Regions from separate parts of the Pseudomonas petroselini genome, predicted to be linked through region 2. Evidence: predicted binding sites of a transcription regulator. Region 2 holds the regulator's gene; the other holds the start of a gene.

Region 1 (6,424 bases), 1.6 Mb from region 2:
TGTCGGTCAGCACCATCAGCATGTGCGCCAACTGTGAGGCAATCAACGGCCCTGACAGCCGCAGAATGGCCCAGAGTTCGGTACGTGCCGGATGCTGCATGATCATCACACTCGAAAATTCGCAGGGGTGGGGAAGGGTGGATTCTCGGCGCTCTCAGTGCATTGCACAAAGGGATAAATGCGATCGCTCGCATGATTAAAACTCATGCTGGCTTGATTCTGGTAGGGTTTGCGCATTGCGCTGTCGGAGCTTTTCCTATGTCCCGCCGTCTTCCTCCGCTTTATGCCTTGCGTGCATTTGAAGCCGCCTCTCGACACAACTCCTTCACCCGCGCGGCGGAGGAACTGTCCATTACTCAAAGTGCGGTGAGCCGGCATATCCGCACGCTGGAAGAGCATTTCGCCTGCCGCCTGTTCCAGCGCAGCGGCCGCACCTTGCAGCTCACCGAGGCCGCGCGCCTGCTGCTGCCCGGCGTGCGGGAAGGCTTTGCCGCGCTGGAACGGGCCTGTCATACCTTGAACGCTGAAGATGACATCCTGCGTATGAAGGCGCCGTCGACCCTGACCATGCGTTGGCTGCTGGCGCGGCTCAGTCGCTTCCGGGCGCTGCAGCCGGGCAATGAGGTGCAACTGACCAGCGCCTGGATGAGTGTGGACGAGGTGGACTTCAACCAAGAGCCGTTCGACTGCGCGGTGCTCCTGAGTTACGGGCATTTCCCGGCCGACTGGGAGGCCAGTTATCTATTCCCGGAATTGCTGATCCCGGTAGGCGCGCCGAACCTGCTGGAAGATGGGCCCTGGGATGCAGCACGCCTGGCCACCGCCGAATTGCTGCACCCCACCCCTGACCGTCGCGACTGGCGCAATTGGTTGGAACGCATGGGGTTGTCATCCCAAGTGTCGCTCAAGGGTGGGCAGGTATTCGATACGCTCGAACTGGGCATGATCGCCGCCGCGCGGGGCTATGGCGTGTCCATGGGCGACCTGTTGATGGTGGCCGAAGACGTGGCCCAAGGGCGGTTGAGCCTGCCGTGGCCAACCGCCGTGGCCAGTGGCGAAAATTACTACCTGGTATGGCCGAAAACCCGCCCCGGCGGCGAGCGTTTGCGGCGCTTGGCGGAGTTTCTCCAGGCAGAAGTCAAGGCCATGGCGTTGCCCGAGGTCGAACGTCTCGATTGAGTGCCGGCAGGCCGCTCTTGCAATCGTTTGCGCGATGTCCCGGTGATTCGCTCAAGTATTGGCTCTGCCCTCCGAAGTAGGTGTGTTGGAACCATCGTGCACCAACGTTACCCACTAGATAATTTGCCGAGTAGCGCTATGAGATCAGGATGATCCTGGCCTCGGCCAGGAGCCATCATGTCTCAACCTCGCGCCCGGATCGCCTCCCAGCTTGGTATCGCGTTAGCTGTGATCCTTGCTGTTGCCATTGGTGGCAGCACTGTTTTTGCCCTGCGTTCGCTCGACACCGCCAACCTCGCGACCCGTGAGGAACACTTGGCCAGCGAGGCGCGCTTGCTCGCCGACCAGCTCAATACGTTTCACAGCACCTTGCGTGAGAGTACACAGCGCCTGACGGGGCTTTTCGAGAAGCGCTTCAGTGCCGGCTTGCGCGTGCAGGCGGACCAACCTGTTGCCGTCGCGGGTGTACAGACCCCGAGCTTGTACCTGGGCAGCGATCTGCTGAACAACAACTTCGATAAAGTCGACGAGTTCAAGCAGATGTCCGGCGGTGTGGCGACGGTGTTCGTGCGCAGCGGCGATGACTTCATCCGCGTCAGCACCTCGCTGACCAAACAGGACGGCAATCGCGCCATCGGCACTGTGCTTGACCGCAATGGGCCGGCCTATTCGCGTGTGTTCAGTGGGCAGACTTACATCGGCCGCGCAGTGTTGTTCGATCGCTCCTACATGACTCAATACAGCCCGGTGCGCGACGCCAGCGGCAAAGTCATTGCGGTGCTGTTCATCGGTTTTGACTACACCGACGCGCAGAATGCCCAGTTCGAAAACCTGAAACGCTTCCGTATCGGCCAAACGGGTTCCCTGGCGTTGCTGGACGAGCAAAAGCGCTGGCTGGTACCACCGGCCGGCGTGCAGGCGCCGGACCAAGCGGTGCCGGTAATGTCGGACCTGGCCAAGACCCCCGGTACGGGGCGCTTCTGGGCGGATAAAACCGAGGACTTCTACAGCGTGTCGGTGCCCTTCGAAGGCGGGCCGTGGGCTGTGGTCGCAAGCATGCCCAAAGCGGAGATTCGCTCGGTGACGTGGGATGTCGGCATTCGCCTGGTGATCGGCAGCGTGCTGGCCATGCTGCTGGCCGTCGGCGCAACGGTCTGGCTGCTGCGCAGCAAACTCGCGCCGTTGAGTGACCTTGTACGCCAGGCCGAAGCCTTGGGCGCGGGTGATTTGAGCGCGCGTCTGAACGTGTCCAGCCATGACGAAATCGGCCAGTTGGCACGCAGCTTCAATCAGATGGGGGAAGCGCTGTCGACCATGGTCTCGCATATCCGCAAGGCGGCTGAAGAGGTCAACAGCCGCGCCCAGGCATTGTCCGGTCTGTCCGGCGGTGCCTACGAAGGCATGGAGCAGCAGTCCGGCGAGATCACCAGCATGGCCGGCGCGGTAGAAGAGTTCAGCGCCACGTCGTTGAACATCGCCGACAACATGGGCGCCACGGAACGCCTGGCCCAGGAAAACGCCCAGCAAACCCGTATCGGCCGTAACTCGATGCAAGAAGCCTCGTCGTCCCTCGAACATATCGCGACCTCGTTGAACAGCACGGCCACGGTGATCAACACCCTGGGCCAACGCTCCCAGGAAATCGGTGGGATCGTCGGTGTGATCACCTCGATCGCCGAACAGACCAACCTGCTGGCGCTCAACGCTGCCATCGAAGCCGCCCGGGCCGGTGAGCAAGGCCGGGGTTTCGCCGTGGTCGCGGACGAAGTACGCAACCTGGCTTCGCGCACCCGTCAGGCCACCGACGAGATCTCTGGGATGATCCAGAGCATCCAGCACGAAACCGGCAACGCCATCAGCACCATGGAACACGGCAATGCGCTGATGCAGGAAGGCCTGTCACGCAACGCCGACGTGGCGTCAGCGTTGGCACGTATCGACGAGCAAAGCCGCTCGGCCGGTCAACAGTTCGCGGCGATCACCACCGCCACCCAGGAGCAGAGCAGCACCGCGACCTTGCTCAGCAGCAATTTGCAGAGCATTGCGCTGGCCAACAGCGAGCAGCGCGAAGTGGTGTCGAACCTGGCGATCACCGCCAAGGAACTCGAAACCCTGGCGGCGGGCTTGCGGCATGAGGTGGATCGGTTCCGCTGAAACCGGCCCTTCAGGCGCAGTTGATCAAGTGTGGGAGCAAGCCCTCTCCCGCATCAGGTTCTGCGCCAGGCTCAAGTGATCGCCGCCGGTCGGTATTGCAAGGCTTCCTTCAGATGGTCGCGCGTGATGGCATCTACCTGCTCCAGGTCCGCCAGGGTCCGCGCCACCTTGAGCAGCCGATGCGCCGCACGCAGCGACAGAGTCAATCGCTCGCAGGCGGTCTCCAGCCAGCCTTCATCGACCTTTGCCAGCGTGCAGTGACGGCGTAGCCCAGGCAGGTCAAGGAAGGCATTCGCGCAGCCCTGACGCCGCAACTGGCGCTCCCGTGCCTCGGCTACCTCTGCCGAGGCCTTCGCTGTGTTATCGCCGGCCTGCTGGATTGGATTCAGCGCAGTGGTTTCCCGAGCAACGGTCAGGTGCAGGTCGATGCGATCCATCAACGGCCCGGACAGCTTGTTGCGATAGCGCTGAATTTGCTCCGGCGTACAGCGACAGCGCCCACTGGGTTCACCCAGGTAGCCGCAGGGGCAGGGGTTCATGGCCGCCACCAGTTGAAAGCGCGCCGGGAAACTCACTCGGTCACGGGCGCGGGAGATCACGATATGCCCCGACTCCAAGGGTTCACGCAGTACCTCCAGCACTTTGCGATCAAATTCCGGCAGCTCATCCAGGAACAGCACCCCGTGATGGGCCAGGGTGATCTCCCCCGGCTGCGGTTTGGAGCCGCCTCCCACCAGCGCTGGCCCTGAGGCGGAATGGTGTGGCTGGCGAAACGGCCGGTGCGGCCAATGGCTCAGCGGCGCCAGGCTGACGACCGACTGAATCGCAGCCACTTCCAACGCCTCCTGTTCACTCAGGGGTGGCAACAACCCCGGCAGTCGGCTGGCGAGCAACGTCTTTCCCGTGCCCGGCGGCCCACTGAACAGCAGGTTATGCGCGCCCGCCGCTGCGATCAGCAGCGCGCGCTTGGCCGCCAGTTGGCCCTGGACTTCACTCAGGTCTGGATACGGCTTATTCAAGTACAGCAAGCCGTCGGACTTATACGGTTCAATCGGCACATGCCCATTCAAGTGCGCCACCACCTGCAGCAAGTGATCCACCGCGATCACCTTCAACCCTGAAGCCAGGCACGCCTCCTCGGCATTCGCCCGCGGCACTATCAGGGTACGCCCGGCCTTGCGTGCCGCCAATGCGGCCGGCAACACACCTTTCACCGCCCGGACTTCACCGGACAGCGCCAACTCCCCAAGGCACTCCACGTCATCGAGCATCAGCGCCGGCACCTGCACGCTGGCGGCCAGGATCCCCAGGGCAATCGCCAAGTCAAAACGCCCGCCGTCTTTGGGCAAGTCGGCGGGCGCGAGGTTGAGGGTGATGCGGCGGGACGGGTATTGAAGCGCGGAGTTGAGGATCGCGCTGCGCACGCGGTCCTTGCTTTCCTTGACCGCCGTTTCCGGCAAGCCCACCAGCGTCAGCGACGGCAGACCATTGGCCATGTGCACTTCGACGGTGACGGCAGGGGCTTCGACGCCGATCTGGGCGCGGCTGTGGACAATGGCGAGGGACATGCTCGTTCCTTGAAAGGGAGGGCCGCTTGCTGCGGCTTTTCAAAGGTAGTCGAGGGAGTGCAGGTGCAAGGGAGCAGACTTTTACAGGACGTATCAACGTGCAAAGGCGCTGGGGTAGTTGGCCAGGTAGGCATCGTTGGGTCGTGTGTCGGGGGCGCGCATGAACGTGCGCAAATCAGGGGTCAGGAACACCCGCAACGACGTGATGCTCAGCGCGATGCCTAACTGAGCGATCTGGCCGCTCATGGCGAAACTGCTCCCCAACAGTGCAAAGCCCGCCGCGACGCAGAGGTTGCGAGGCACTCGGTTGGCGAGCCAGCCCAGGATCGGCCCGAGCAGAATGGGAATGGACGACAGCATGCTTTTGGTGCGCAGTGCCAGGGAGACCTGATCGTCGTCTGCAAACAGCGGAATGATCGACGGTTGCAACGGGTCGCGTACGCCGGCGACGGCGCTGCTGAGCAGCATCACGGCCCCGACGCTAGCGGATAGAGCAACCATCAACAGCGCGGTCAGCAGGCTGGCCATGGAGGCCGGTTATTCGCCTGCTGGCGTCAACCGCGCTTCAAGCTCCGCTACCTTCGCCTCCAGGCTCTCCAGGCGTGCGCGCGTACGGGCGAGCACCACCATCTGGCTGTCGAATTCTTCCCGGCTGACCAGGTCGAGCTTGCTGAAGCCGCTCTGCAGCAACGCCTTGAACTGGCTTTCGATTTCATTGCGGGGCAGTGGGGTGTCACCGCTGAACAGGCGAGAGGCGTGGCCGCTCAGGGCGTCGAGGAGGTCTTTGGGCGCGAGCATGGGAAATATTCCGGAAAACTGTTGGCCGGCAGTGTATCACGCAGCGTCTATAGTCTTTTTCGTGACCCGGGCGCACGCTTTTCGCGCAGGGGGCTGGGCGGCGGCGCACTGTTTTTGTGCGCATTGTGGTCGCCAGCACCGGCGCTGGGTCGGCATAAGTGGGCAAAGGACTGATTTCAGTGATTTTTACGGAGCTGGCAAGGTTTCTGCTTAGACGATCATGACCCATGCACTGATGCAGTCGCTGTGACGAATGCAGTGCGCCGACGGATCAGGGGTACAGGTTTCGTCACCAGTGGTTCGCTGGCGTCGCAAAGGCAAATGCCGAGGCGACGATGCGTTACAAAGCCAGGCACTGCGCTTAGACTTGAGACGGGTTTGTTTTCCTGGGGCAAGTCCACCAATTCGGGAGAGAGTTTTCATGAAGCTAGTCACTGCCATCATCAAGCCGTTCAAGTTGGACGATGTACGCGAGTCGTTGTCCGAGATCGGCGTGCAGGGCATTACCGTTACTGAGGTCAAAGGCTTCGGTCGGCAGAAGGGTCACACCGAGCTGTACCGCGGCGCGGAATATGTGGTCGATTTCCTGCCGAAGGTGAAGATTGATGTCGCCATTGACGACAAGGATCTTGACCGGGTTATCGAGGCGATAACCAAGGCCGCCAACACCGGCAAGATTGGTGACGGCAAGATCTTCGTGGTCAATCTGGAACAGGCTATTCGCA
Region 2 (10,838 bases):
TGTACGGCAGTATTCCGCAGTTGATCGGCTGACCCGATGCAATCCTTGCTGGCATTGACCGACACCCAGATCAGCACTTGGGTGGCGTCCTTCATTTTGCCGCTGTTCCGGATAACGGCCATGTTGATGGCCATGCCGGTGTTCGGCACGACCCTCGTGCCACGGCGGATCCGCTTGTATTTCGCCGTGGCTATTACGGTGGTGCTTGTGCCTGGCCTGCCGCCGATGCCGCCGGTCAATGCGCTGGACCTCAGTGCCCTGATGCTCATCGCCGAGCAGGTCCTGATCGGTACGCTGCTGGGCTTCTCGCTGCAGCTGTTTTTCCAGGCGTTTGTGATCGCCGGGCAAATCATCTCGATCCAGATGGGCATGGGCTTCGCGTCCATGGTCGACCCCACCAACGGTGTGTCGGCGGCGGTGATCGGGCAGTTTCTGACCATGCTGGTGACCCTGCTGTTCCTGGCGATGAACGGCCACCTGGTGGCGTTCGAGGTGCTGACCGAAAGCTTCACCACCTTGCCGGTGGGCTCGGGGCTGGTGGTCAACCATTTCTGGGAAGTGGTGGGGCGGCTTGGCTGGGTGTTGGGTGCCTCGCTGTTGCTGGTGCTGCCGGCCATTACTGCGTTGCTGGTGGTCAATATCGCGTTTGGCGTAATGACCCGTGCGGCGCCGCAACTGAACATCTTTTCGATCGGTTTCCCGTTGACCCTGGTATTGGGCATGGGGATTTTCTGGATCGGCCTGGCGGACATTCTCAATCAGTATCAACCGCTGGCGACCGACGCCTTGCAGTTCTTACGTGACCTGGCACGGGCGCGCTGAGCCATGGCCGAGAGCGAGAGTGGTCAGGACAAAACAGAAGACCCCACGGAAAAACGCAAAAAGGACTCCAGGGAAAAGGGCGAGATTGCGCGCTCCAAAGAGCTCAACACCGTCGCCACCATGATGGCCGGCTCCGGTGCCTTGCTGATCTACGGCGGTGGCCTGGCGCTGGACTTGATGGAGCTGATGAAGCACAACTTTGCCTTGCCCCGCGAAGTGCTGCTCAACCCCGACGCCATGGGCCAGTACCTGCTGCACTCGGGCAAGATCGCGATCCTGGCGGTGCAGCCGATCCTGATCACCTTGCTGCTGGCCGCGCTGATCGGCCCGGTCGCCCTCGGCGGCTGGCTGTTTGCTGCCGGCAGCATGGCGCCCAAATTCAGCCGCATGAACCCCGGTGCCGGGCTCAAGCGCATGTTTTCCGCCAAGGCCTTGGTGGAGCTTCTCAAGGCCTTGGCCAAGTTCATCCTGATCCTGTTTGTGGCGTTGATGGTGTTGTCGTCCGACATCGACGACCTGCTGCGCATTGCCCATGAACCGCTGGAATCGGCGATCATCCACAGCGTGCAGGTGGTGGGCTGGAGCGCGCTGTGGATGGCGGCGGGGCTGATCATCATCGCGGCGGTGGATGCGCCGATCCAGCTGTGGGAAAGCCACAAGAAACTGCTGATGACCAAGCAGGAAGTGCGCGACGAGCACAAGGACCAGGAAGGCCGCCCCGAGGTCAAGCAGCGCATTCGCCAGCTGCAGCGGGAAATGTCCCAGCGCAAGATGATGGCCTCGGTGCCCGACGCCGACGTGATCATCACCAACCCGACCCACTACGCCGTGGCTCTCAAGTACGACCCGGAGAAGGGCGGCGCGCCGATGCTGCTGGCCAAGGGCAGCGATTTTACCGCGTTGAAAATCCGTGAAATTGCGGTGGCCCACGACATCCTCCTGCTGGAGTCGCCGGAGCTGGCGCGGTCGATCTTCTACTCCACCGACCTCGACCAGGAAATCCCTGCCGGGTTGTACCTGGCCGTGGCGCAGGTATTGGCCTATGTCTATCAGATTCGCCAGTACCGCGCGGGCAAGGGCAAACGCCCGGATCCGCTCAAAGACCTGCCAATCCCGCCGGAATTGCGCCGCGATTCCTGATTTTTGTCGGCTACCACTCGTCGTGAATGCCTGTCTACCTGTCAACTTTGACAGTAGTCACTGGGGCGTTCTCGCGGTTCTATTGCCTAAAGCACTGCGCGAAGGCTGTAGATGAGAGGCAGGGAGAGTGGTTTTGAAGGCGGTCAGAGGCACTGTCAAATATTACGACGAGAAATCCGGGATGGGTTTGATTGCCCTGGAAAACGGTGAAGACGATGTGCGAGTGGGCTTCATGGTTTCGCCATACATTCAGCTTTCCGTGGGCTTGCGGGTGGAGGTCCAGAGAATCCATGGGCCCGATGCGGTCTACGCATCCGCAGTGAGCGTTATCCCGCAAGTCAGGAGAACGGCAATGGCAACGGGTACTGTGAAGTGGTTTAACGCGACGAAGGGGTTTGGCTTTATTACTCCGGATGATGGAAGCGCAGATGTTTTCGCCCATTACTCGGCGATCCAATCGGATGGGTACAAAACCCTGGAAGAGAACCAAAAAGTAGAATATGAAATTGCGGATGGACCGAAGGGCCCGCAGGCCGAAAACATACGGGTTCTGTAAACGTTAATCTGATAACAATCGCCCTGCCTCCATCAGCTGCGCAACGGCTAGAGCGGGCTACGGATGTACACCAATCCAAATGTGGGAGGGGGCTTGCTCCCGATAGCGGTGTGTCAGTGACCTGTACTTGGCCTGACACACTGCAATCGGGAGCAAGCCCCCTCCCACATTTGATTGGGGTCGCACCCCTTAAAAATCGGACGTCTGTAGCCATCTACGCCCTCAAGACAAAAGTTGGAAGGCTTCTTGCAATACCGCCTGCAGGACGCCTCCCGGCGTCAAAAGTTTGCTTCAAGGAAACGAGGAATACCGGTGGTGGATCGCTCTCAAATGTTCGGCACGGCCCGTACCACCCTGACTGACCTCTCGCGGGGCAATCTGGGTGTGCCGTTGTTGTTGCTGGTCATGCTGGCAATGATGATGTTGCCGATGCCGCCGTTCCTGTTGGACGTGTTCTTCACCTTCAACATCGCCCTGTCGGTGGTGGTGCTGCTGGTGTGCGTCTACGCCTTGCGGCCGCTGGATTTCGCGGTATTCCCCACCATTTTGCTGGTCGCGACCCTGTTGCGCCTGGCGCTGAACGTGGCGTCGACCCGTGTGGTCATGCTCCACGGCCAGGACGGCCACGCCGCCGCCGGTAAGGTGATCCAGGCCTTCGGTGAGGTGGTGATCGGCGGTAACTACGTGGTCGGTATCGTGGTGTTTGCGATCCTGATGATCATCAACTTCGTGGTGGTGACCAAGGGCGCCGGGCGGATATCCGAGGTGAGCGCGCGCTTTACCCTCGACGCCATGCCCGGCAAACAGATGGCCATCGACGCCGACCTCAACGCCGGCCTGATCGACCAGAACCAAGCTAAAACCCGTCGTCTGGAAGTCGCCCAGGAAGCTGAGTTCTACGGCTCCATGGACGGTGCCAGCAAATTCGTGCGCGGTGACGCCATTGCGGGCTTGCTGATCCTGTTCATCAACCTCATCGGTGGCATGGCAGTCGGCATCTTCCAACACGGCATGACTTTCGGCGATGCGGGCAAGGTGTACGCCTTGCTGACCATCGGTGACGGTTTAGTGGCGCAATTGCCATCACTGTTGTTATCCACAGCAGCGGCGATCATGGTGACCCGTGCTTCGGGCTCCGAAGACATGGGCAAGCAGATCAGTCGCCAGATGTTCGCCTCGCCCAAGGCGCTGGCCGTGGCGGCGGGCATTATGGCGATCATGGGCATCGTGCCGGGCATGCCGCACGTGTCGTTCCTCAGCATGGCTGCGCTGGCCGGTGGCGGTGCGTACCTGTTCTGGAAGAAGCAGAACGCCGTCAAGGTTCAAGCCTTGCAGGAAGTCGCGCGCCAGCAGGAGCTGCTGCCATCCCCGGCCCGCGCCCAGGAAACCAAGGAGCTTGGCTGGGATGACGTGACCCCGATCGACATGATCGGCCTGGAAGTCGGCTATCGCCTGATTCCGCTGGTGGACCGCAACCAGGGCGGGCAATTGCTCGCGCGGATCAAGGGTGTGCGCAAGAAGCTGTCCCAGGACCTGGGCTTCTTGATGCCCACCGTGCATATCCGCGACAACCTCGACCTGGCGCCCAGTGCCTACCGCTTGACGCTGATGGGCGTGATCCTGGCCGAAGCCGAGATCTACCCGGACCGCGAGCTTGCGATCAACCCTGGGCAGGTGTTCGGCAGCCTCAATGGCATCACCGCCAAAGATCCGGCTTTTGGCCTGGAAGCGGTATGGATCGAAGTCAGCCAGCGCAGCCAGGCGCAGTCGCTCGGCTATACCGTGGTGGACGCCAGCACCGTGGTTGCCACTCACCTCAACCAGATTCTGTACAAGCACTCCCATGAGCTGATCGGCCACGAGGAAGTCCAGCAATTGATGGGTTTGCTCGGCAAAGCCTCGCCAAAGCTCGCCGAAGAGCTGGTGCCGGGCATCCTCTCGCTGTCGCAATTGCTCAAAGTGCTGCAGGCGCTGCTGGCCGAACAAGTGCCGGTACGCGACATTCGCAGCATCGCCGAGGCCATCGCCAACAACGCCGCCAAGAGTCAAGATACTGCCGCCTTGGTGGCTGCGGTGCGCGTCGGATTGTCGCGTGCAATCGTGCAAAGCATTGTAGGGCTTGACTCCGAGCTGCCTGTGATCACCTTGGAACCAAGGTTGGAACAAATATTGCTCAATAGTATTCAGAAGGCAGGACAAGGCCAGGAAGAGGGCGTTCTGCTGGAGCCAAGCATGGCTGAGAAGCTGCAGCGTTCGTTGATCGACGCCGCACAGCGCCAGGAAATGCAGGGCCAACCGGTGATCCTGCTGGTGGCAGGCCCCGTCCGGGCGATGTTGTCGCGGTTTGGACGCCTGGCAGTACCGAATTTGCACGTTTTGGCTTATCAGGAAATTCCTGACAACAAGCAAGTGACTATCGTCGCGACAGTAGGGCCCAACGGCTGAGGGTAGTGGGTTATGCAAGTTAAGCGTTTTTTCGCCGCCGATATGCGTCAGGCCATGAAACTGGTTCGTGATGAGCTGGGCGCCGACGCCGCGATTATCGGAAACCGTCGTATTGCCGGCGGTGTCGAGCTGACGGCTGCCCTGGATTACACCCCCCAGGCCCTGGCGCCACGCGTGCCGAACATGGAGCTTGAAGACGAGCTGCGCAAGACCGCTTCGCGCATTGTCTCGGCCCAGGCTGAGCTGAGCATGCGGGGCGACAGCGATGCCACCACCAATCGCCAGTTGTTCGCCGGCTTGCCGTTGACCGCTGCCGAGCCGCTGGTCGAGCCCACCTTCAAAGAGCCGCCACGTCCGGCCGCGCCTGCCCCGGCTGCGGCTGTCGACCAGCGCGTGTTCGACTCGATGCGTTTTGAACTCAACGGCCTGCGCGAACTGCTCGAAGTGCAGCTTGGCTCGCTGGCCTGGACCCAATTGCAAGGCAGCAAGCCGCAACAGGCCAACCTGTGGCGCCGTCTGCAACGCATCGGTTTGTCCGGCCCGTTGTCCCGCGACCTGCTGGCGCTGACCACCGAAATCGAAGAACCCCGCCAGGCCTGGCGCATGTTGCTGGCCCACTTGGCGCGCATGATTGCCACCCCGGAAATCGAACCCCTGGAAGAGGGCGGTGTGATTGCCATGGTCGGCCCAGCCGGCATGGGCAAGACCACCACCCTGGCCAAGCTGGCCGCACGCTATGTGCTCAAGTACGGCGCGCAGAATATCGCGCTGGTGAGCATGGACAGCTACCGCATTGGCGCCCAGGAACAGCTCAAGACCCTGGGCCGGATCCTCAACGTATCGGTGACCCATGTCGACCCGGGCCAGTCCTTGGCCAACGCCCTCGACCCGCTGCTGCGCAAGCGCGTGGTGCTGATCGATACCGCCGGCCTGCAAGCCAGCGACCCGGCGTTGCGCATGCAACTGGAAAGCCTGGCCGGTCGCGGCATCAAGTCGAAAAATTACCTGGTGCTTGCAACCACCAGCCAGAAACAAGTTCTTACCGCTGCGTACCACAGTTACAAGCGTTGTGGTCTGGCCGGTTGCATCCTCACCAAGCTCGACGAAACCGCGAGCCTGGGCGAGGTGCTGAGCCTGGCCATCAGTCATGAATTGCCGGTCGCCTACCTGACCGACGGACCGCGGATCCCGGATGATCTGCATCTGCCGCGCCGTCATCAGTTGGTCAGCCGCGCAGTCAGCGTGCAAATGCAAGAAGAGCCTAGCGAGGAAGCGATGGCCGATATGTTCGCCGACCTTTACCACAGCCCGGCAAAACGGGTGGGTTGAGTCAGGATGAACACCGTGAAATGTACCTACATCGATGGTCTGCAAGCGATTCACGCGGCCAAGCCATGTAGCCTGCGTCTAAGCAAGACAAGGTAAAGAAATAAAATGGGCAGCATGCATCCCGTACAGGTGATCGCGGTGACCGGCGGCAAAGGTGGCGTCGGGAAAACTAACGTGTCAGTGAATTTGTCCCTGGCCCTGGCAGAGCTTGGCCGTCGCGTCATGCTGCTGGATGCTGACCTGGGGCTGGCGAACGTCGACGTTCTGCTGGGGCTGACGCCCAAACACACCCTTGCCGATGTGATCGAGGGCCGCTGTGAGCTGCGCGATGTGCTGCTGCAGGGCCCCGGCGGCATCCGCATCGTGCCTGCCGCCTCCGGCACCCAGAGCATGGTGCACCTGAGCCCGGCACAGCATGCCGGGCTGATCCAGGCCTTCAGTGATATCGGCGACAACCTCGACGTGCTGGTGATTGACACCGCGGCCGGGATCGGCGAGTCCGTGGTCAGCTTCGTGCGCGCCGCGCAGGAAGTATTGCTGGTGGTCTGCGACGAACCCACCTCGATCACCGACGCCTACGCCCTGATCAAACTGCTTAATCGTGACTACGGCATGAACCGCTTCCGCGTCCTGGCCAACATGGCCCAGAGCCCGCAGGAAGGGCGCAACCTGTTCGCCAAGTTGACCAAGGTCACGGATCGCTTCCTCGATGTCGCCTTACAATACGTCGGCGCAGTTCCCTACGACGAGTGTGTGCGCAAGGCTGTGCAAAAGCAGCGTGCAGTCTACGAAGCGTTCCCTCGTTCCAAATGCGCATTGGCGTTCAAGGCTATTGCCCAGAAGGTCGATACCTGGCCGTTGCCCGCCAACCCTCGGGGGCATCTGGAGTTTTTCGTCGAGCGATTGGTGCATCAGACGAGCGCAGGACCCGTGCTATGACAGCGAACGGCTATAACGCTTACAAAAAGTCGGCCCGTGACAGCCAGGGTGAGTTGATCGAGCGCTACGCGCCACTGGTCAAGCGCATCGCCTATCACTTGCTGGCACGCCTGCCCGCCAGCGTGCAGGTCGAAGACCTGATCCAGGCGGGCATGATCGGTTTGCTCGAAGTGTCGACCAAATACGATGCGAGCAAGGGGGCGAGCTTCGAGACGTATGCGGGGATCCGTATCCGTGGCGCGATGCTCGACGAGGTGCGTAAAGGTGACTGGGCGCCACGCTCGGTGCATCGCAATACGCGCATGGTCAGTGACGCAATTCGCGCAATTGAAGCAAAAACCGGTCGCGACGCTAAAGATCACGAAGTTGCGGCCGAACTCCAATTGAGTCTCGACGATTATTACGGGATTTTGAACGATACCTTGGGCAGCCGCCTGTTCAGTTTCGACGACCTCTTGCAGGACGGCGAGCACGAAGGGCTGCACGAGGACGGCGCGAGTGCTCATATGGAGCCGTCGCGTGACCTGGAAGATGAACGCTTCCAGGGTGCGCTGGCGGACGCGATTGCCAATTTGCCGGAGCGTGAGCGGTTGGTGTTGGCGCTGTACTACGACGAAGAGCTGAACCTCAAGGAAATCGGTGAGGTCCTGGGGGTCAGCGAATCGCGGGTCAGCCAGTTGCACAGCCAGTGCGCAGCCCGCTTGCGGGGGCGTTTGGGAGAGTGGCGAGCGCGCTGACAGGCAGTGTGGGGACACTGCAGACGATACCGCGAGGGCAGCTAGCCTTCGCGGGTTCGACCCGTGGTGCCCGAGGCGTCCTTTTTGTGTAATGCCTGTTGATTGAAATGGCGCGTCCAGGTGCTGGGCGCGTTTAAGACTGCTTGGAGGTCGAATTGGACAAGAACATGAAAATCCTCATCGTTGATGACTTTTCAACGATGCGGCGGATCATAAAAAACCTGTTGCGTGACCTTGGGTTCACTAACACGGTCGAGGCGGATGACGGCATTACGGCGATTCCGATCCTCAACAGCGGGAGCATCGACTTTCTGGTAACGGACTGGAACATGCCGGGCATGACCGGTATCGACTTGCTGCGCCACGTGCGCGCTGACGAAAAACTACGCAGCCTTCCCGTGCTGATGGTGACCGCCGAAGCCAAGCGTGAACAGATCATCGAAGCCGCCCAAGCCGGGGTTAACGGTTACGTGGTCAAGCCATTCACTGCATTGGCCTTGAAAGAGAAGATCGAAAAAATCTTCGAACGCATCGGTCATTGATGCTGCCACGGGGGAGCTATGGACCATAACGAATCATCGCAGGCCGAGTTTGAGTCGACCCTGAAAAAACATGCTCGCGAGCTGGTCGACAGCCTTGAAAAAGGCCACTTTGGCGACGCAGTACAACTTATCCATCAGCTCAACCAGACCCGTGACCGCGGCCTGTATCAGGAAGTGGGCAAGCTCACGCGCGAGCTGCACAGTGCGATCGTCAATTTCCAGATTGACCCGCATATGCCCCAGGCCGAAGAGATCTCGCAGATCACCGATGCCACCGAACGCCTGTCCTATGTGGTCAGGCTGACTGAGGCGGCGGCCAACCGCACCATGGACCTGGTGGAAAACGCCACGCCTCTGGTCAACGGCATGGCCACCGAGGCCCAGGCCTTGAGCCACGACTGGGGCCGCTTCATGCGCCGCGAAGTCGGGGCTGAAGAGTTTCGTGAGTTGGCGCGTCGGGTCGACGGGTTCTTGTCACGCAGCGAGCAGGAAAACCGCACGGTTTCCAGCAACCTCAACGACATTCTGCTGGCCCAGGATTACCAGGACCTCACCGGTCAGGTGATCAAGCGTGTGACCCAATTGGTCACCGAAGTGGAAAGCAACTTGCTCAAATTGGTGCTTATGGCAGGCCAGGTTGATCGTTTCGCCGGCATTGAACATGACCGCGAAGCGATCCTCTCGGAAAAAGATCCACAAAAACATCTCGCCAAGGGTGAAGGTCCGCAGATTCATGCCGATAAACGTGAAGACGTTATGTCAGGTCAGGATGACGTAGATGACCTGTTATCCAGTTTAGGCTTCTAAGGAGCACACCCATGAGCTTCGGCGCCGATGAAGAGATCCTTCAGGATTTCCTTGTAGAGGCCGGCGAAATTTTAGAGCAACTGTCCGAACAACTGGTCGAGCTGGAAAGCCGCCCGGATGATGCGAACCTGCTCAATGCAATTTTTCGCGGTTTTCATACTGTAAAAGGGGGCGCCGGCTTCCTCCAGCTCCATGAGCTGGTGGAGTGCTGCCACATCGCCGAGAACGTGTTCGACATCCTGCGCAAGGGTGAGCGTCACGTTGATTCGGAGTTGATGGACGTGATTCTCGAAGCACTCGATGCGGTCAACGGCATGTTCAGCGAAGTGCGCGAACGTGCCCCGATCACCGCAGCCACCCCGGAACTGCTGGCCGCCCTGGCGCGCTATGCCGAGCCTGCCGACCTGTCGGCTGCGCCGGTGGCTGAAGCGGCGCCGGAACCTGTGGCAGAGCCCGAAGCGGATGTGACCGACAGCGAGTTCGAACAGCTGCTCAACTCCCTCAGTGCCGTCAAGGCCGAGGCAGAAGCACCGGCCGCCGTTGCTCCGGCAGCGGCGCCGACCAGCGAAGACATTACCGACGCTGAGTTCGAATCCCTGCTCGACCAGTTGCACGGCAAAGGCCAGTTCGCGGCCGACGCCGTGCCACCGGCTGCTGCTGCCGCGGCACCTGCCGCGCCCGTCAGCACTGACATCACCGACGACGAATTTGAAGCGTTGCTCGACCAACTGCATGGCAAGGGCACCTTCGCGGCCGATGCCTTGCCGGCCGTCGCCGCCGCGCCTGCAGCGGCTGCCAGCACTGCGGCGCCTGCCGCTGCTGCACCGGCAGGCGATGGGTTGATTTCCGATCACGAATTCGAATCCCTGCTGGACGAGTTGCACGGCAAGGGCAAGTTCAGCGAAGTTGCTCCGGCCGCTGCGGTGGCCACTGCTGCACCGGTTGCCGCCAAAGCCGCCGCCCCTGCACCGGCCGCCAAACCTGCGCCCGCACCGGCCGCCGCTCCGGCGCCTGCACGTGCTGCAGCGGCACCGGTTGCCGAGAAGCCCGCCAGTGAAGCCGAAACCACCGTGCGGGTTGATACCGCGCGCCTGGACGACATCATGAACATGGTCGGCGAACTGGTGCTGGTGCGTAACCGCCTGGTCCGCCTGGGCCTGAGCAGCGGCGATGAAGCCATGCAGAAGGCCGTGTCGAACCTCGACGTGGTGACCGCCGACCTGCAGACCGCCGTGATGAAAACGCGGATGCAGCCGATCAAGAAAGTCTTCGGCCGCTTCCCACGGCTGGTTCGTGACCTGGCTCGCCAGCTCAAGAAAGAGATCAACCTGGAACTGGTGGGTGAAGAAACCGACCTCGACAAAAACCTTGTCGAGGCCCTGGCCGACCCGCTGGTCCACTTGGTGCGCAACGCCGTCGACCACGGCGTGGAAACCCCGGAAGAACGCGAAGCCTCGGGCAAGTCCCGTGGCGGCAAGGTGATCCTGGCGGCGGAGCAAGAAGGCGACCACATCCTGCTGT

What was found. The regulator FliA, encoded in region 2, starts transcription of late flagellar genes. The targets are predictions, from matches to a motif close to CTAAAGTTTNNNNNNNNNNNGCCGNTAA.
Region 1: ACI512_RS02185 (methyl-accepting chemotaxis protein) is a predicted target of FliA. The motif match lies at 1,230-1,257, and genes of this name have one in related genera.

What each region holds. Positions count from the first base shown of each region.
Region 1 covers NZ_CP173614.1:436,934-443,357, reverse strand. The annotation lists gene ACI512_RS02195 (NorM family multidrug efflux MATE transporter) at 1-106, opposite strand, end outside; gene ACI512_RS02190 (LysR substrate-binding domain-containing protein) at 259-1,179, shown strand; gene ACI512_RS02185 (methyl-accepting chemotaxis protein) at 1,357-3,333, shown strand; gene ACI512_RS02180 (YifB family Mg chelatase-like AAA ATPase) at 3,405-4,901, opposite strand; gene ACI512_RS02175 (hypothetical protein) at 4,995-5,429, opposite strand; gene ACI512_RS02170 (accessory factor UbiK family protein) at 5,439-5,699, opposite strand; gene glnK (P-II family nitrogen regulator) at 6,121-6,424, shown strand, end outside.
Region 2 covers NZ_CP173614.1:5,740,521-5,751,358, reverse strand. The annotation lists gene fliQ (flagellar biosynthesis protein FliQ) at 1-32, shown strand, start outside; gene fliR (flagellar biosynthetic protein FliR) at 37-822, shown strand; gene flhB (flagellar biosynthesis protein FlhB) at 826-1,962, shown strand; gene ACI512_RS26445 (cold-shock protein) at 2,315-2,518, shown strand; gene flhA (flagellar biosynthesis protein FlhA) at 2,849-4,963, shown strand; gene flhF (flagellar biosynthesis protein FlhF) at 4,976-6,292, shown strand; gene fleN (flagellar synthesis regulator FleN) at 6,398-7,231, shown strand; gene fliA (RNA polymerase sigma factor FliA) at 7,228-7,968, shown strand; gene ACI512_RS26420 (chemotaxis response regulator CheY) at 8,136-8,510, shown strand; gene ACI512_RS26415 (protein phosphatase CheZ) at 8,529-9,317, shown strand; gene ACI512_RS26410 (chemotaxis protein CheA) at 9,329-10,838, shown strand, end outside.